DNA from 4 places in the Mesorhizobium sp. WSM4810 genome. Region 3 is predicted to be linked to each of the others. Evidence: predicted binding sites of a transcription regulator. Region 3 holds the regulator's gene; each other region holds the start of a gene.

Region 1 (4,314 bases), on a different contig from region 3:
AAAGGCGGTCATGCATCGAAGACGTCTTTCAGATCAGCGCGGGTCACCTGCGCCGTCGGTCGGTCGAAGAAGACCTTGCCCGCCTTGAGCGCTATCAAGCGGTCGGAGTAGTCGAGAGCATGCTCCATGTCGTGCGTGGTGTAGACCAAAGTGATCGCCTGTTCCTGGGTCAGCTCGGAGAAGACGCGCATCACATCATGTCCAGCCGCCGGGTCGAGACTTGCCGCCGGTTCGTCTGCTATCAAAAGCTTCGGACGCCGGATCAACGCACGGGCAATCGCCACCCGCTGCGCCTGCCCTCCAGAAAGCGCGTCGGTGCGGGCGCCCGCCTTGCCGAGAAGCCGCACTTCGGCGAGGGCCTGCATTGCTTCCTCGCGCCAGTGTTGCTTTGCGATGGAATGGTGCCAGCCGCGCCAGCCGCCGGGCAGCCCGAGCTTGCCCTGCAAAACGTTTGTAAGAACCGATTGGCGGCTGACCAGTCCGTGGTGCTGGAAGACAAATCCGATCTGCCTGCGTATGCGCCGCAGCTGGGCGACGGACGGCGCCGAGCGGAAGCTCTCGCCGAGGGTGACGACCTCGCCACCGCTCGACGGTAGAAGACCAATGAGGCATTTGAGCAGGGTGGATTTTCCAGCACCGTTCGAGCCAATCAGGGCAACCCGTTCGCGCGATGCTATGGTGAGGCCGATACTGGAGAAAATGACCTTTCCGTTCGCATAGCTCTTCGCAAGATCGTGCGCCCGAATGATGGCTGTCATAGTGACCTCTTGGCCCAGACCGAACTGCGAAACAGACCGGCGGTTAGCCGCCGGCCTTGTCGCTGAAAAGGAGCGAGCCTCAGTTTACGAAGTCGGTGAGGGTCTCGATTCCGATCGTGCGGTACATCGAGCGGACATAGTCGTAGTCCGAGTCCCTGACATCAGTCAGGAAGAAACCGCCCTTGAATTTCTGGTTGTCCTCGCCGGTCAGGATCGCTTTCATCAGCTCATTGCCATTCTTCGCAAAGGCATCGCGGATCTTGACGAACACGTCATCTGAAATGTCCTTGCGGGCGACAAGAATGTCGTTCGGCAGATCGCGGCCCCGTGCGATGACCGAGAAGGCAACGCCGGGGAATGCTTCCCGGACCGAGTTGAGATAGCCGAAATTCAAGCCGATAGCGGCGATGTCGCCGCGGATGAGAGCCTCAGCCGCGATGTTGCGCGATATGATTACTGGTTCGTAATCGGTGGCATATTTCAGGTTGAAATCGGCCAGCGCCTGCGCGGGGCCGAGGTGCTGGGAGGTCGAGCCGACCGAGCCGAATGCGACCTTCTTGCCCTTCAAGTCTTCGACCGAGCGGATCGGTCCATTCGCCAGCACCGCGATCTGAGCGAAATAGTCGGGGCGCTGCCAGGCGACAACAATCTTCGGCTGGCTTAATTCTTTCATGACGACGTATTCTGCAGGACCGGTCAGAACAAGATCGACCTGCCCGGAATTCATCGCCTCGACGGCGGTGGTCCGCGAACTGACCGGAAACAGTTCGACATCCAGGCCGGTCGCCTCCTCAAGAGCGGTCTGGAAAGCACCGAATTCCTGCTGAAGAGCCTCCAGTCCCTCCATGTCGGTTACCGCGAATTTCACCGGCTCCGCAAACACTGGAAGAGCGGAGGCAAGCGTCAGGGCGAGTGCGGTTGCGATGCTGCGGATCATCGTTTTTTCCTTTGCTGTATAGACAGGAAACTGTTACCCGCTAATCCGTATACGCGGCAGATGACGTGCTCGTGACATTTCGCCGGCGCCACCGGCAGCCTTTGCTTTTTTGAGGGATACAGTGAACTGGCACATCCAGGGTGGTCGCATCCTTACCGAACGGGGACTTGAAACCGCGGACCTGAGCGTCACCGGCGGGATCGTGTCAGAGCTGCGAGCGGCCCATGCCTCCACAATCGATGCCGATGGTCTGCTCGTGCTTCCGGGGATCGTCGATATTCACGGCGACGGCTTCGAGCGCCAGATCATGCCGCGGCCCGGTGTCCGCTTCGACACCGCGCTGGCGCTGAAAGATACGGACCGCCAGCTTGTCGCCAATGGCGTAACCACGGCCTTTCACGGCGTCACGGTGTCGTGGGAGCCTGGACTTCGCTCGCTCGACGCTGCCAAACAGCTGATCGGCGCGGTCTGCGATCTCCGCGATAGCCTTGGCTGCGATACGCGTCTGCATCTGCGCTGGGAGACCTTCGCGCTTGATCAGATGGCGCAGGTCGTACGATGGCTCTCGCTTTCGCCACGGCCGATCATCGCCGTCAACGATCACACGACGGGGTCGGTGCTGAACGGCACGATTGCCCGCAAGATCGGTCAGATGGCGGAGCGGTCTGGCTTGAGCCGCGAGCAATACATGACGTTGCTCGGCCAGATTTGGTCCCGCCGCGCCGAGGTTGAGATCGCGATCGGGAAGCTGGCCGCAACTGCGCGGGCCAATGGCAATGTGCTTCTTGCCCATGACGAAGCGTCTCCCGAGGAACGCATGTATTTTCGCGCCCTCGGCGCAAAGGCCTCGGAATTTCCGCTAACGCTCGAAACAGCCAAGGCCGCGCGGCAAATGGGCGAGGACGTGATCCTCGGCGCGCCCAACGTCGTGCGCGGCGGCAGCCATAATGGAGCGCTAAATGCCACCGAGGCCGTCAGAGCCGGACTTTGCACGGTGCTGACCAGCGATTACCACTACCCTTCGCCTCTGCATGCGGCCTTCAGACTGTCTTCGCCAGACGCCGGCGACTTCCCCTCGATCTGGAATCTGGTTTCGGCAAACCCGGCCCGGGTGGCCGGCCTCGACGATCGCGGCTCGCTTGTTGCCGGCCGCCGGGCGGATCTGATCCTGGTCGATGCTGGCGATCCAGAACATCCGCGTGTGGTGGCCACCATGGTCCATGGACAAATTGTCTATAGCTCCGGGCTCTCCCGCACAGACCGATGGTCTGCACAGCGGTCGCCGGTGGATAAGGTTTCATGAACTTGGACACGAAAATTTCAACACCACACGAGCGCAATGGCAATCGCCTTCTGGCCTTTGACGGGCTGGTCTTTCGGCCACGCAACGATACGCCGATCTGGCAGCAGATCTACGATCACATCTTCGATCTGATCGAGAGCGGCAGTCTTGCGCCGGGCAGCCAGCTTCCCGGAGAAACGCATCTGGCAGAGAAACTCGCGGTCACCCGCATTACGCTTCGCCGGGCGCTGCAGCAGTTACAGCATGAGGGCCACCTCACCGCCCGCAAGGGCGTCGGTATCTTCGTGCGAAACCTGCCCTCGACATTCACTGTTCGCGACGGACAGCGCTTTCTCGACAATTTCGAAGCCCACGGCCAGGAAATCGGCACCCGGACGCTGCTTATTCTCCGGGAACCGGCCGAAGCGGCCGTGGCGGAACGGTTGCGTCTCGCACCTGACACCACCATTATCCGGCTGTGCCGGATCAGAACGTCGGACAAGCAGCCGGTTTACGTCAATACCAAGTTCTTTCCGGCGCATCTCTTTCCCGACTTCGAGCAGAGATACGATGTGCGTCAGTCGGTGACCGATGTTTTCCGCGCGCATGGCATCGACAACTACCGGCGGGCCGAGACGCGCATCAGTGGCGGCTTTGCATCCCCCGATGAAGCGGAAATCCTGCGGCTGACGCCCGGAACGCCAGTATTCCGCATCAATGCTGTCAACGAGGACCGCAGCGGCGTACCAATCGAATGGACCCGCGGCTGCTGGCCGCTGACATCCGTCGAATTCGTCTTCTGATTATGGCGCATGTCAACACGACCAGTTGAGGACGTCAGTCGGGCCATTGGGTCGACCCTTAGACAGACACCACAAGCCGGTCGAGAAAAGGCCGCTGGCCGACAAGCAACTTTTCCCGGGCCATATCGAGGCCGAACCACCCTGCCCGATCGATCTCTGGAAAAGTCTGCATGCGGCCGCTGCGCGGCGGCCATTCCATCTCGAACATGTTGCTGCGCAAGGTGCCGGCGTCGAAATCACTTTCGACGCCGAAGGCCGTTACAAGCTTGCCGCCGGGCTGGCGCAGTTCCCCCAGCGGAATCAGCGCTCCCTTGAGCTCCCAGCTGGTTTCCTCCGCAAATTCGCGACGCGCCGCAGCTTCCGCCTGTTCGTCATCACCATACTCGCCCTTTGCAATCGACCAGGCGCCGAGATCGCGGCTTTGCCAGAACGGCCCGCCAGGATGGACAAGCAGCACCTGCAATTCGCCGGTTGATCTGCGGTAAGGCAGGATGCCCGCACTTCTTTTCGCCATCGCCTCATGCCTCCGCCACC
Region 2 (4,314 bases), on a different contig from region 3:
GTGCGCGAGATCGCCGACAACATCGTAGAACTCCTGGCGGCGCGTGCCTTCGCCAAGAACATCGGCCTTGGCTGCCATGTCGAACCCGACGTGCCGCAGATGATATCAGCCGATCCTGGAAGAGTCAGGCAGGTGCTGCTCAACCTCATCGGCAACGCCATCAAGTTCACCGACAGCGGCGGCGTGTTGGTGAGCATCGCTCGTGCCCGCACCGAAACCACCGACCGCATATGCTTCACCGTCACCGACACCGGTCCCGGCCTGCACGAGGACGACCTGGAGCGCATCTTCGAGGAATTCGAACAGGCTGACGGCACGTCGACTCGCGCGCATGGCGGCGCCGGGCTCGGTCTTGCCATCTCCAGGCGCCTGGTGATCGCCATGGGCGGCACGATCTCGGTGTCGAGCCAGCTCGGCCAGGGTTCGGAATTCGTCTTCGAAATCCCTGCAATATCGGCCACCGAGCCGCCGCAGAGCCGTCGGGATGCGCTGTCAGGGCGGCGCGCCGTGATCCTGTCGAAGAACGCCATCGAGGCCGACGCCATCGCCCGCACCATCCGCGCCAATGGCGGCAAGGTCGATCTGGCCACCACCGCCGCCCAGGCAGCGTCCTTCGCCGAAGGCTGCGACGCGCTTTTGGTCGATGCGGCCATGGAGGAAGGCGACGGCAGGTTGCTCAAGCGCCTTCGCCAGAGCGGCTTTGCCGATTGCGAGGCGATCACACTGATCGCGCCAACCGACCGCGGCATGCTGGGCGAGTTCCGCGCCAGCGGCTACGCCACCTTTCTGGCAAGGCCGGTGCGTGGCGAAACGTTGCTTCGCGTGCTTTTGACCAGCAGCGTGCCTGCCCTCACCCAGCCGCAGCCGGAAAAGCGCGGCGCACCAACCGCCCGCGCCATTGGCGGCCGGCGGCGGGGCCTGTCCGTGCTGATCGCCGAGGATAACGACATCAACGCCATGCTTGCCCGTGCCACGCTGCTAAAGGCCGGGCATCGCGTGAAACTGGTCGGCAACGGCAAGGCCGCCGTCGAGGCCATCACCGGCACCGACCACAAGTACCGCTTCGACGTGGTGCTGATGGACCTGCACATGCCTGTCATGGACGGGCTGGACGCGATCGCCGCCATCCGCCGGCACGAGGAGGAAACCGCCGTGTCGCCGGTTCCGATCATGGTGCTGTCGGCGGACAGTCAGGAAACGACCCGCCACGCAGTGCTCGCCCATGGCGCCAGCGGCTTCGTCACCAAGCCGCTCGACCCCGACGCGCTTGTCCATGCGGTCGAGGGTCACGTGGCCGCTTGATCCGCCGGCTGACCTTGCCTGGCTTACCTGCAGAACATAGCCGGTTGAAGGGTTGCCCAGCCGACGAAGTATTGCCGGCAGGGTCGTATCACGGTACTGTCACAATCCTGTTGCACCTACGCCGTATCCCCGTGCCAAGAGGGATGGCTCGAAGGAGAATCACTCGTGCATACAGTTATGCCGGAATGTGACGCTCGGCCGAACGCCAGGGGTGCTTTGCTCACCGGGCGCAACGTCGATGCTGTCATAAAAGGCGAAGCGCTTGGCCGTATCGGCAACCTCGAAGTGCGGCTCGCACGCAACGAGGCCGAGATCGCCGCCGCGCAGGAAGTGCGCTACCGGGTGTTCTATGACGAGCTCGGCGCCAAGAAAACCCTGTTTCAGGTGCAGGACCGCCGCGACGCCGACCATTTTGATCCGCTCTGTGATCATCTGCTGGTCTTCGACACCTCGCTGTCCGGTCCCGAGCATCGCCGCATTGTCGGCACCTACCGCCTGTTGCGGCAGGAGATCGCGGCAGCGGCCGGCGGCTTCTATTCCGAGGGCGAGTTTGAGCTGACCAATCTTATCGCCCGCCATCCCGGCCAGCGTTTCCTCGAGCTCGGCCGCTCCTGCGTCTTGCCGGAATACCGCTCGAAGCGCACCATCGAGGCGCTCTGGCAAGGTATCTGGGCCTATATCAACCACTATGGGATCGGCGTGATGACCGGTTGCGCCTCGTTCCCCGGCACCGTGCCGGCGGCACACGCCGAAGCGCTGACCTATCTCGCCCATCACTGCCGGACGAATTCGGCCTGGGACGTGCGCGCCGTCGCCGGCCGCTACTGTTCCATGGATTTGATGCCGATCGAGGCGGTCAACGCCAAGGCCGCGATCGCGGCGATGCCACCGCTGGTCAAGGGCTATCTGCGCGTCGGCGCGCGCATCGGCGACGGCTGCGTCATCGACCGCGAATTCTCGACGGTCGACGTGTTCGTGGTGATGCCGGTCAAGGAGATCGGCGCCCGCTACGTCAGCTATTATGGCGGGGAAGCCCAGCGCTTCGCCGCCTGAGATTCCAATGAGTAGCGAATAGGGAGTAGCGAGTAGCGGGAGTTCCGCCAATTCGCTGCGGATCGTTGTCCCTATTCGCTACTCGCCCTCATTTCACGGAATATCTTCCGGCCGCCGGCCGGGCCGGCTCTTGTAGGACGGAAAGGCCCAGCCGAACTTAAGCGCGCCGCCACGCACGCAAAAAGCGGCTATGAAGCCCACCAGGCCCGAGGCGAGCGGCGGCAGTCCGGCGAGATCGCCTGTTGTAAACAGGATGGCGCCCGCAAGGGCGGCGGTGACATAGATTTCTGGTCTCAAGAGCACCGAAGCCTCACCGGCCAGCAGGTCGCGCAAGATCCCGCCGAACGTGGCGGTGAGCACGCCGGTAACAACGGACACGACCGGCGAGCCGGTGATGGCCAGGCCCTTGGCGGCACCCATCACCGAAAACGCGGCGAGGCCGACGGCGTCGAGCCAGAGCAGTAATTTCCAGCGGGATTCGAGACGGTGCGCCCCGAAAAAGACAAGCATCGCCACCACCGCGCAGATCAGCACATAGCCAGAGTTGGTAACCCAGAAGACCGGCAGATTGAGGATGACGTCACGAAACGTGCCACCGCCGATGCCGGTGACGCTGGCCAGGAACAGAAAGCCGATGATGTCGAGCTGCTTGCGCGAAGCGGCCAGCGCACCGGTCGCCGCGAAGACGGCGACACCGGCATAGTCGAGAAGCTCGATCGGGTTCAAGGGCATAGCGGAGTAGGAGAGCGGGTGAATAGGGATGTATGAATAGCACGAAGCCGTACGATTGGTACGGCTCCTTTACCCTACTGCCCCTACTGCTCCTACTGCCCTATTCCCTTAACTTACGCATCCTTCTCAGCTTGCTCATTCACCGGCCCTGGCTCGACCGGCGCTTCGCTTGCCACATGCTTGGGACCGCCCTTGGCAACGCCGACCATGGCCGGCCGCAACACCCGCTCACCGATCGAATAGCCTGGCTGCACGACCTGGACCACCGTGTTGGCCGGCACCTCCGGATTGGGCACCTCGAACATCGCCTGATGGAAATTCGGGTCGAATTTCTCGCCTTCCGGCTCGAGCTTCTTCACTCCGTGCCGCTCGAGCGCCGATAGCATGGCGCGCTCGGTGAGCTCGACGCCCTCGATCAGTGACTTCAAACCGGCATCACCTGACGCCTTGGACTCAGCCGGGATCGCATCCAGTGCGCGGCGCAGATTGTCCGATACCGACAGCATGTCACGGGCGAAATTGGCAACCGCATAGGCGCGTGCATCGTGCACGTCACGGGCGGTACGGCGGCGCAGATTCTCCATCTCGGCTGCGACGCGGAGCGCGCGGTCCTTCAACTCGTCGTTTTCCTTCAGCAGCCGCACAAGCGCTTCATAGTCGCCGTCGGCGCTGCCTTGCGTGTGTTCGGTGGCAGCCCCGGCCGTCTCGGCTTCATCGGGCGCGCGTTCGTCTTTTGCCTGGTCGCTCATCGCCGTTTCCCGTCATTTCAAATGATGTGGATTTTGTGCCCGATATCGAGGTTTGGCGGCCAAAAATCAAGGGGCAAGCGATACTGGACAGGCCGCTCGCGCTTTTGACGACGCATCATGGAGACCTTTCGATATTAATTCAAATTTTACTGTAACCACCGGCTTTGCTTGCCAAGATGCTGCGATAGGGGAACCATTCGTCTGCTGGAAGAGTTTCGAAACCGACACAGGATTTTGAGATGGCGACCCGCAACGACGGCGACCGTAAGAATGGCGCCCCCAACGATGACGAAAGACGTGAAAGGCTGGCGGCCGGCATCAGGCGCCAGTTCGGCACCGAGGCAACGATGCACTTTCTGCGCGCGTTGCCGGCGTTCCGGACGGAGAACGACATTCCCGATCGTTTCAGGGAATTGCTTGACCGCCTGGACGGCATCGAAAGCAGCGTAGCCGCCGCTGGCAACCGGCGATAGACAAC
Region 3 (4,314 bases):
CCGAGATCGCCGCGACCACCGGCCTCAGCCATTCGACCATATCGGCGATCTCTGCCGACCTGATCCAGGAAGGCATCCTGGCCGAGAGCAAGGCGAGCGAGACGGTTTCGTTGAAACGCGGCCGGCCGCAGGTCGGCCTCAGCCTCAATCCGCAAGCCGCTGCGGTGTTGGCCGTCGTGTTGTCGCTGAATTTCCTGTCGGTCGCCGTCATCAATTATGCCGGGCAAGTGGTCGCCGAGGAACAGCGCCGGCTGGACACGCTGACCATGTCGCGTGACGCGCTGATCGACGAATGTGTCGCCATCGTCCGGCGCCGGCTCGAAGATCCCGACCTCGATGTCCAAAGCGTCGCCCGCATCGCGCTGGCGATCCAGGGCATCACCGATTCCCACGCGCGCGCCATGTTGTGGTCGCCGATCACGCCGCAGACGAACATCGCCTTCGCCGACATTCTGGAACGCGAGTTCGGCATCCCTGCCATCATGGAGAACGACTGCAACATGATGGCCGTGGCGCTGCGCTGGCGCCACCCGGATCGCTACCGCGACGATTTCATCGCCATCCTGCTCTCGCACGGCATCGGTATGGGGCTGGTGCTGAAGGGCGAGCTGTTCACCGGCACCCACTCCTCAGGCGGCGAATTCGGCCACATGATCCATCGGCCGGGCGGCGCGCTTTGCCGCTGCGGGCGGCGCGGCTGCGTCGAGGCTTATGCCGGCAACTACGCCATCTGGCGCAACGCAAGGCTGTTGAGCGAGAACGCCGAGCCGGTCGCCGATGTCAGCGACGCCGACATGCGGGCCTTGGCGGCCCGGGCGCGCGAGATGGACGGACCGGAGCGCGAAGCCTACCGCAAGGCCGGCGAGGCGCTCGGCTTCGGGCTCGGCAGCCTGTTTGCGCTGATCGATCCGGCGCCGGTGGCCATGGTCGGCGCCAGCGCTGCCGCCTTCGACCTGATCGAGCCGGCCCTGCGCGAGGCCATCGCCCAGACCGCCGGCGGCCAGCATTCGGGTTCGATTTCCTTCGACACCGAGCCGAACGAGCTGCCGCTGATCCGCGAAGGTTGCGCCATGCGGGCGCTAAGCTTCGTCGACCAGGAGATTTTCGCGCCGAGCATCCAGGCACGAGCCGGCTCGGTCGGAAAGAACGTGGCTTGAAGGATTCCCGGGTCGCGACTTGGGGTGTGTTGAGATTCAGGTCAGGCCGAGTCGAGAATGGTGGGTTCCGAGAACCGGAGCGGAGCGTACTTTTGGGTACGTGAGCCCGCGCATGACCCCGAAATCGAGATCGATTTCGGAAAGGTCGTGCGCAAAATCAAAGTTCTACAGCGTCCTTTGCGTGCCCAACAGGGCGCGCGGCGCTGTAGGTAAGCGCAGGAAGCCGCCGTTCGCAGGCCGGCATCACCTGAATATCAGCACATCCCTAGCTAGTCTTCCCTGATCGCATAGCCGGCGCCGCGGATGGTGCGGATGACATCGGGCATGCGACCATTGTTGACCGCCTTGCGCAACCGGCCGACATGGACGTCCACCGTGCGCTCGTCGATGTAGATCGTCTCGCCCCAGACATTGTCGAGCAACTGACTGCGCGAGAAGACCCGGCCCGGGTGGCGCATCATGAATTCGAGCAGCCGGAATTCGGTCGGCCCGAGCCGGATCTCGCTCTTCTTGCGATAGACCCGGTGCGATTCACGATCGAGCATGATGTCGCCGACCTTGAGCACGCTGGACAGCACTTCCGGCTTGGCGCGGCGCAGCAGCGCCTTGACCCTGGCCATGAATTCCGGTGTCGAGAACGGCTTGACCAGATAGTCGTCGGCTCCGGTCGAAAGGCCGCGCACCCGGTCGCTCTCCTCGCCGCGCGCGGTCAGCATGATGATCGGCAGCCGCTCGGTTTCGGGGCGCACCCGAAGGCGCCGGCAAAGCTCGATGCCGGAAACCGCCGGCACCATCCAGTCGAGCACCAAAAGATCGGGCACGTTTTCCTGCAGCCGGATTTCGGCCTCGTCGCCGCGCGTCACCACCTCGACCTGATAGCCTTCGGATTCAAGATTGTAACGGAGGAGGACGCCCAGCGGCTCTTCATCCTCCACCACCATGATGCGCGGCGCGATCATCGGCCGGTCACTCCTGTCATGTCGCCGGCGCCGACATCGTCGTTTCGTCGAGCTTCGGGCGATCCGCCGGCAATTGCTGCCCGGTCACGACAAAGTAGGCGTTTTCGGCGATGTTGGTGACGTGATCGCCGATACGCTCGAGATTCTTGGCGCAGAACAGAAGGTGCGTGCAGGCGGTGATGTTGCGCGGATCCTCCATCATGTAGGTCAGGAGCTCGCGAAAAACCGCCGTGTATTTCACGTCGATCTTCTGGTCGTCGGCGCGCAGTTCCTTCAACGCGCCGGCATCGCGCGACACATAGTGCTCGACCACGCCGCGCAGCTGCACAAGAACGAGGTCCGCCATCGCGTCGATACCGTGCGACAGATTACGCGGCGTCGCGCTCTGCCCGACTGCGCTGACCCGCTTGGCTATGTTCTTGGCCAGATCGCCGATGCGCTCGAGATCGCCCGCCATGCGGATTGCGCCAACCACGGCGCGCAGATCCTGCGCCATCGGCTGCCGCTTGGCGATCAGCGTGATGGCGCTGTCATCGAGTTCGCGCTGCCGCGCATCCATGATGGCGTCGTCCGAGACGACGCGCTGCGCCATCGCATTGTCCGACGCAAGCAACGCGCGGATCGAGGCCGCGACCATTGCGGCGGCGAGCTCGTCCATGTCGCGGATCAGCCGGTCGATGTGCTCCAGTTCCTCGTCGAAAGATGCGACGGTGTGTTCACCCATGGTGCTGTCCTCGTGTTCGAAATTCGCCGGACCGCTCAGCCGAACCGGCCGGTGATGTAGTCCTGGGTGCGCTTGTCGTCGGGGTTGGTGAACATCTTGTCGGTCGCGCCCTCCTCGACCAGATAGCCGAGATGGAACATCGCCGTGCGTTGCGACACGCGCGCCGCCTGCTGCATCGAATGGGTGACGATGACGATCGTATAGTTCTGGCGCAGTTCGTCGATCAGTTCCTCGACGCGGGCGGTGGCGATCGGATCGAGCGCCGAACAGGGCTCGTCCATCAGGATCACTTCCGGCGACACCGCGATGGCGCGCGCGATGCACAGGCGCTGCTGCTGTCCGCCGGACAGTCCGGTACCCGACTCGAGCAGGCGATCCTTGACCTCGTTGAACAGGCCGGCCTTCTTCAGGCTCGATTCGACGATGCCGTCCAACTCGGCCTTGCTCCTGGCCAGGCCGTGGATGCGCGGACCGTAGGCGACGTTTTCGTAGATCGACTTCGGAAACGGATTCGGCTTCTGGAATACCATGCCGACGCGAGCTCGCAGCTCGACGACATCGATTTTCGGATCGTAGACGTCCTCGCCGTCGAGCGTGATCTTGCCGCTCACCCGCGCGATATCGATGGTGTCGTTCATTCGGTTCAGGCAACGCAGGAACGTCGACTTGCCGCAGCCCGATGGCCCGATCAACGCCGTCACCTGATGCTCGCGGACATCGAGATCGACGTCGAACAGAGCTCGCTTCTCGCCGTAGTGAACAGAGACCTTTTCGCCCTTCATCTTGATCGAAGGGGCGTTGGTTGCGCTGCTCAGTTTCTGCTCGACGCCGGCTTCCGTCATGATGTTCATATCCTCTACTCCTTACCAGCGCCGCTCGAAGCGCCTGCGCAGTATCACCGCGATGGCGTTCATGATGACCAAAAACACCAGCAAAATCAAAATCGCCGCCGAAGTCTTCTGCTGGAACCCCGCTTCCGGGAAATCCGCCCACATGAAAATCTGCACCGGCAGGATCGTCGCGGGATCGGTGAAGCCGCCGGGAATGTCGACGATGAAGGCGACCATGCCGATCATCAGCAACGGCGCGGTTTCGCCGAGCGCATGCGCCATTCCGAGGATGGTGCCGGTCATGATGCCCGGCATCGCCAGTGGCAGGACGTGATGGAATACGGTCTGGACCTTGGACGCTCCGATGCCAAGCGCCGCCTCGCGGATCGAAGGCGGCACGGCGCGCAGCGAAGCGCGCGAGGCGATAATGATGATCGGCAGGGTCATCAGCGCCAGCACCATGCCGCCGACCACCGGGGCTGAGCGCGGCATGCCGAAGAAATTCAGGAATACGGCAAGTCCAAGCAGGCCGAAGACGATCGAAGGCACCGCCGCCAGATTGTTGATATTCACTTCGATCATCGTCGTCAGCCGGTTCTTGGGCGCAAATTCCTCAAGATAGATCGCCGCTGAAACGCCGATCG
Region 4 (4,314 bases), on a different contig from region 3:
TTCACCCCAATCGGCATTGCGCCCGCGCAGTTCGGCCAGGCTGCGGATCAAGGCAACCGCGTCGTTCGTCGCCTTGGCGATCATCGCATTGCCCGCCGGTGGATTCATCGGGTCCTTGCCGGCTTCCGGGCCCTTGTTCTTGTCGTCGCCGGGAAAGGATGGCATCGGCCCGCCCATCTCGATGGGCGTTGCCGCGCCCAGATTGGTGCCGGGCGCCATCGCCGCCACATGGGTTGCGTAGAGGATGTAGGTTCCGGCGCTCGCCGCATGCCCGCCGGCGGGCGCGACATAGCCGATGACGGGAACCGGAGAGGCGAGGATGTCGGCGATGATCTCACGCATGCTGGTGACCAACCCGCCCGGCGTGTTCATCTGCAGGATGAAAACCTCGGCGTTCCGTTCTGCGGCCACCGCCAGCGCTTCCTCGAACTGCATGGCGCTCGCCGGACCGATGGCGCCGTCTATCTCGATGCGCAGCGCAGTCCTCCCCTGGCCGTTTGCTTCTCCTGTTGCTGCGGAAGAAGAACAAACAGCCACAGCGGCTACAAAAGCCGCGGCAATCAGGGCTACACGCGCGAGTTTCACGCTCAAAGCTCCCTATCAGGGATATGGGCTCGATTTTGCCAAAATCCATGCTGCGTCGCGGCGGTGAAGCTGATCCATGGCAACCTTGCGTTGTGCCTAAACCGGTTGGCAGGAAACGGGTGGTTTGTGTGCGCTGCTTCACCCATCTGATGGCAGAAGCCGATGAAGCCAGAGGAGCAGAGCTATGACCATGCACACGGTTCCAGCAGCAGCGGTCCGATCGGCGGAAGCGCGCGTCGCCGGATATGACTGGCAGGCACTGGCCGAGGAGATGAGCTTCTATGGCTGCGCGGTGATGGAAAAGCTGCTGACACCAGAAGAATGCCGGGAGATCGCCGGGCTGTATCCCGACGAAAGCCATTTCCGCAGCCATGTCCACATGGCGCGGCACGGCTTCGGCAAGGGCGAGTACCGCTATTTCCGCTATCCCTTGCCCGAGCTGATCGGCGGCTTGCGCACCGCACTCTATCCGCGCCTTGCCGCCGTCGCCAACGACTGGAACGAGCGCATGGGCGTCGCGCAGCGCTACCCGGACGAACACGCCGCGTTCCTCAAGCAATGCCACGAGCAGGGCCAGACGCGGCCGACGCCGCTCCTGCTGCAATACGTTGCCGGCGATTTCAACTGCCTGCATCAGGATCTCTACGGCGAGCTTGCCTTCCCGCTGCAGGTGGCAATCCTGCTGTCGGAACCGGACAAGGACTTCACCGGCGGCGAGTTCGTGCTGACCGAACAGCGCCCGCGCATGCAGAGCCGCGCCGAGGTGGTGCCGCTGCGCCAGGGCGATGCAGTCGCCTTCGCGGTCCACAATCGTCCGGTGCAGGGCAGCAAAGGCAGCTACCGCGTCAATCTCAGGCACGGCGTCAGCCGGCTTCGCTCCGGCATGCGCCATACCGTCGGCATTATCTTCCACGACGCGAAATAGGGCTGTCCCTGCGTGGAGGCGACCAGCAACTTCGTGCCAAGGGGATCAGTCGTCGGAGTCGCCGCCGCCCCTCATCGCCCTGCCGGGCACTTCTCCCCGTGTGACGGGGAGAAGGGACTGGTCGCACCGTGGCGGATATTCTGCAACGCTGGTGATTGGCGAAACCATCGATGAGAGCGCCCCTCTTCCCGTCACTATACGGGGAGAGGGTCGCCGGCAGGCAGGTGAGGGGCAGCGCAAAGCTGAAGCGATTGGCTGCCGAACAATTCTTCAGGCAACCGCGGTAATCGCGGAAAAATAAAAATCTTACCCGCAAAGATCTTTGTCATCCAATCATTAACCAAGGTTCATACGGTGAGCGATGTTGTTTCTCTGCCGGCGTTCGTTCGCCGGGCGGATGACTGTTGATATCTGCCAAGACTGAAAAGTAGCTATTTGTTCGCGCGTCGGGGATCGCCATGATGTTTCCAGCAAGCTTTGCGTCACTACGGCGCAAATCAGCGAAGATCAGCGGCGCCATCACGCTTGCTGTTGGCCTGATGATCGGGGCCGCTGCGCAGGCCGAGCCTATCCGCGGCGCCGGATCGACACTGGCCGCCCCGATCATCGGCAAATGGGCAACGGCCTACGAGAGCGCCCGCGCCGACGGCGGGGACTATGTCTCGCCTGACTGGAAGGTCGACTATGAAATCGTCGGCTCGCTCGCCGGCGTCCTGCGTCTCGATCAGCCGGATATCGACTTTACCGTGACGGATGCGCCGATCAATGGCGCCGAACTCAAGAAGGCCGGCCGACAGCAGTTTCCGATCGTGATGGGCGCCATCGCCGTCGTCGTCAATCTCGACGGCATCGGCCCGGGAAGCCTTCGCCTGACCGGGCCGCTGCTGGCCGACATCTATCGGGGCAAGATCCAGTCATGGTCCGATCCCGCGATCAAGGCGGTGAATCCGGATGTGACGCTGCCCGATCTCAGGATCAGCGTCGTTCACCGCAAGGATGGCTCCGGCTCGACCTTTGTCTTCACGCAGTATCTGTCGGCGGTCAGCGATGAATGGAAGGCCAAATACGGCGCAAATACACTGATCTCGTGGCCGCTCGGCACTGACGCGGAAGGCACACAGAACCTCATCCAAGCCGTGCACGACACGAAGGGCGCGATCGCCTATGCCGAATCCGGCCAGGCCCAGCGCGCCAGCCTTGCCTACGCGCTGATCCAGAACAGAGCCGGCAAGTTCGTCAAGCCGGAGCCGCAGGGCGTGCAAGCTGCCGCGACATCCATCGACTGGGCGCAAACGACCGACTTCTTCGCCTCGCTGACCGATCGAGACGGCGATGCCGCCTATCCGATCAGCACGGCGGTGTTCGCGGTCGTTCAGGTCTCGGGCCGTTCGGAACATCGCTATCGCCGCGTGCACGACCTTTTCCGGCTCGCCTTCGCCCACGGCGCTGATGACGCCGCCGCGCTCGGCTACGTGCCGCTGCCGAAGGCGCTCGTCGCCCGGATCGAGCAATACTGGGCAAGGCTGGAGCCGGTCGGAAACTGAGCGGAAGAGCCAGGCCGCTGCTTCGCGCAGCGCCTGAACTGAAATTCATATCGCGCCGTGATGGCGGCTTGTTGGGGACTGCGTGACATGGACATCGATATCTTCAAGGACATCCTCGTGCCGGTGATCGGCGGGTTGGGCATTTTTATGCTCGGCCTCGACTTCATGGCCAACGGCATCCAGGCGCTGTCGGTCAACCGGATGCGCGCCTTTCTCGCCAAGGCCGCCGGAACGCCGATCAAGGGCGTGCTGGCGGGAACGCTGATCACCGGCGTCATCCAGTCGTCGACGGCGATGAGCGTCATGGTCGTCGGCCTGGTCAATGCCGGCGTCATCGCGCTTCGACCGGCGATCAGCGTGATCATGGGCGCCAATATCGGCACCACGCTCGGCAACGGGCTCATCGCCCTGCCGCTCGGTCCGCTCGGGCTGATCCTGGCCGGCGTGTTCTCGCTGATCTACTGCTTTGCCAAAAGCGAGAAGGTCAAGAACATAGCGCTTGCCGGCATGGGCTTCGCGCTGATCTTTTATGGCCTCAACCTGATGACCGGCGGCCTGCGCCCGCTGCGCAATCTGCCCGAAGTCATGGCACTGCTTCAAACACTGACGGCCGACTCCTATCTCAACCTGCTCAAATGCGTGTTCATCGCCGCCGGCGTGACCGCCATGATCCATTCGTCCTCGGCGACGATCGGCATTGTCATGGGCCTTGGCGCCGCCGGCATTCTCGACTGGACGACGGCCGTCGCCTTCTCGCTCGGCGCCGATCTCGGCACCACGATCACCTCGTGGATGGCTTCGCTCAATCTTTCGAAAAACGCCAAGCGCACCGCTTACGCCCACATCTCCTTCAACATCATCGGCGTGTGCATCACCATCCCGCTGTTCTTCGTCTCCATGCAGGTCCTGGAATGGGCCATGCAGTTCTTCGGCGGCGATCCCGCCATTCCGGTGATCGTCGACGGCAAGGAGACCTTTCCCCTGGTGCCGGTCGCGGTCGGCCTCTACTCGACCTTCTTCAACGTCTTCAACACGTTGTTGCTGTTTCCGTTCATCGGGGTGTTCGAGCGGGTCCTGTCGCGTGTCGGTCACACCGATGCCGAGGACACGGAAGATTTCTCGACGCCGCGATTCCTCGACCGCAAGCTGGCCGGCGATTTCGCCAAGGCCGTTCCCGCTGTCCAGCAGGAGACGGCACGCCATCTGCAAGCCGGCGCCATGTTCCTCGACATCGCCCGCTCGTCGAAGAAGGCGCCGTCG

Evidence for each region. The regulator PhoB, encoded in region 3, activates phosphate uptake and scavenging genes when phosphate is short. The targets are predictions, from matches to a motif close to TGTCATNNANCTGTCAT.
Region 1: AC0L3O_RS19325 (alpha-D-ribose 1-methylphosphonate 5-triphosphate diphosphatase) is a predicted target of PhoB. The motif match lies at 1,756-1,772, and genes of this name have one in related genera.
Region 2: olsB (l-ornithine N(alpha)-acyltransferase) is a predicted target of PhoB. The motif match lies at 1,400-1,416, and genes of this name have one in related genera.
Region 4: pstS (phosphate ABC transporter substrate-binding protein PstS) is a predicted target of PhoB. The motif match lies at 1,834-1,850, and genes of this name have one in related genera.

Annotation. Positions count from the first base shown of each region.
Region 1 covers NZ_JBVVQV010000013.1:36,058-40,371, reverse strand. Annotated here, with positions in the region: gene phnE (phosphonate ABC transporter, permease protein PhnE) at 1-16, opposite strand, end outside; gene AC0L3O_RS19335 (phosphonate ABC transporter ATP-binding protein) at 9-758, opposite strand; gene AC0L3O_RS19330 (PhnD/SsuA/transferrin family substrate-binding protein) at 838-1,695, opposite strand; gene AC0L3O_RS19325 (alpha-D-ribose 1-methylphosphonate 5-triphosphate diphosphatase) at 1,817-2,998, shown strand; gene phnF (phosphonate metabolism transcriptional regulator PhnF) at 2,995-3,780, shown strand; gene AC0L3O_RS19315 (NUDIX hydrolase) at 3,839-4,294, opposite strand.
Region 2 covers NZ_JBVVQV010000008.1:93,171-97,484, forward strand. Annotated here, with positions in the region: gene AC0L3O_RS14440 (ATP-binding protein) at 1-1,302, shown strand, start outside; gene olsB (l-ornithine N(alpha)-acyltransferase) at 1,468-2,355, shown strand; gene AC0L3O_RS14450 (trimeric intracellular cation channel family protein) at 2,449-3,081, opposite strand; gene grpE (nucleotide exchange factor GrpE) at 3,201-3,836, opposite strand; gene AC0L3O_RS14460 (hypothetical protein) at 4,076-4,309, shown strand.
Region 3 covers NZ_JBVVQV010000005.1:356,454-360,767, reverse strand. Annotated here, with positions in the region: gene AC0L3O_RS10885 (ROK family protein) at 1-1,157, shown strand, start outside; gene phoB (phosphate regulon transcriptional regulator PhoB) at 1,427-2,116, opposite strand; gene phoU (phosphate signaling complex protein PhoU) at 2,133-2,840, opposite strand; gene pstB (phosphate ABC transporter ATP-binding protein PstB) at 2,876-3,691, opposite strand; gene pstA (phosphate ABC transporter permease PstA) at 3,704-4,314, opposite strand, start outside.
Region 4 covers NZ_JBVVQV010000014.1:111,003-115,316, reverse strand. Annotated here, with positions in the region: gene AC0L3O_RS20605 (NfeD family protein) at 1-585, opposite strand, end outside; gene AC0L3O_RS20600 (2OG-Fe(II) oxygenase) at 770-1,510, shown strand; gene pstS (phosphate ABC transporter substrate-binding protein PstS) at 1,969-3,054, shown strand; gene AC0L3O_RS20590 (Na/Pi cotransporter family protein) at 3,142-4,314, shown strand, end outside.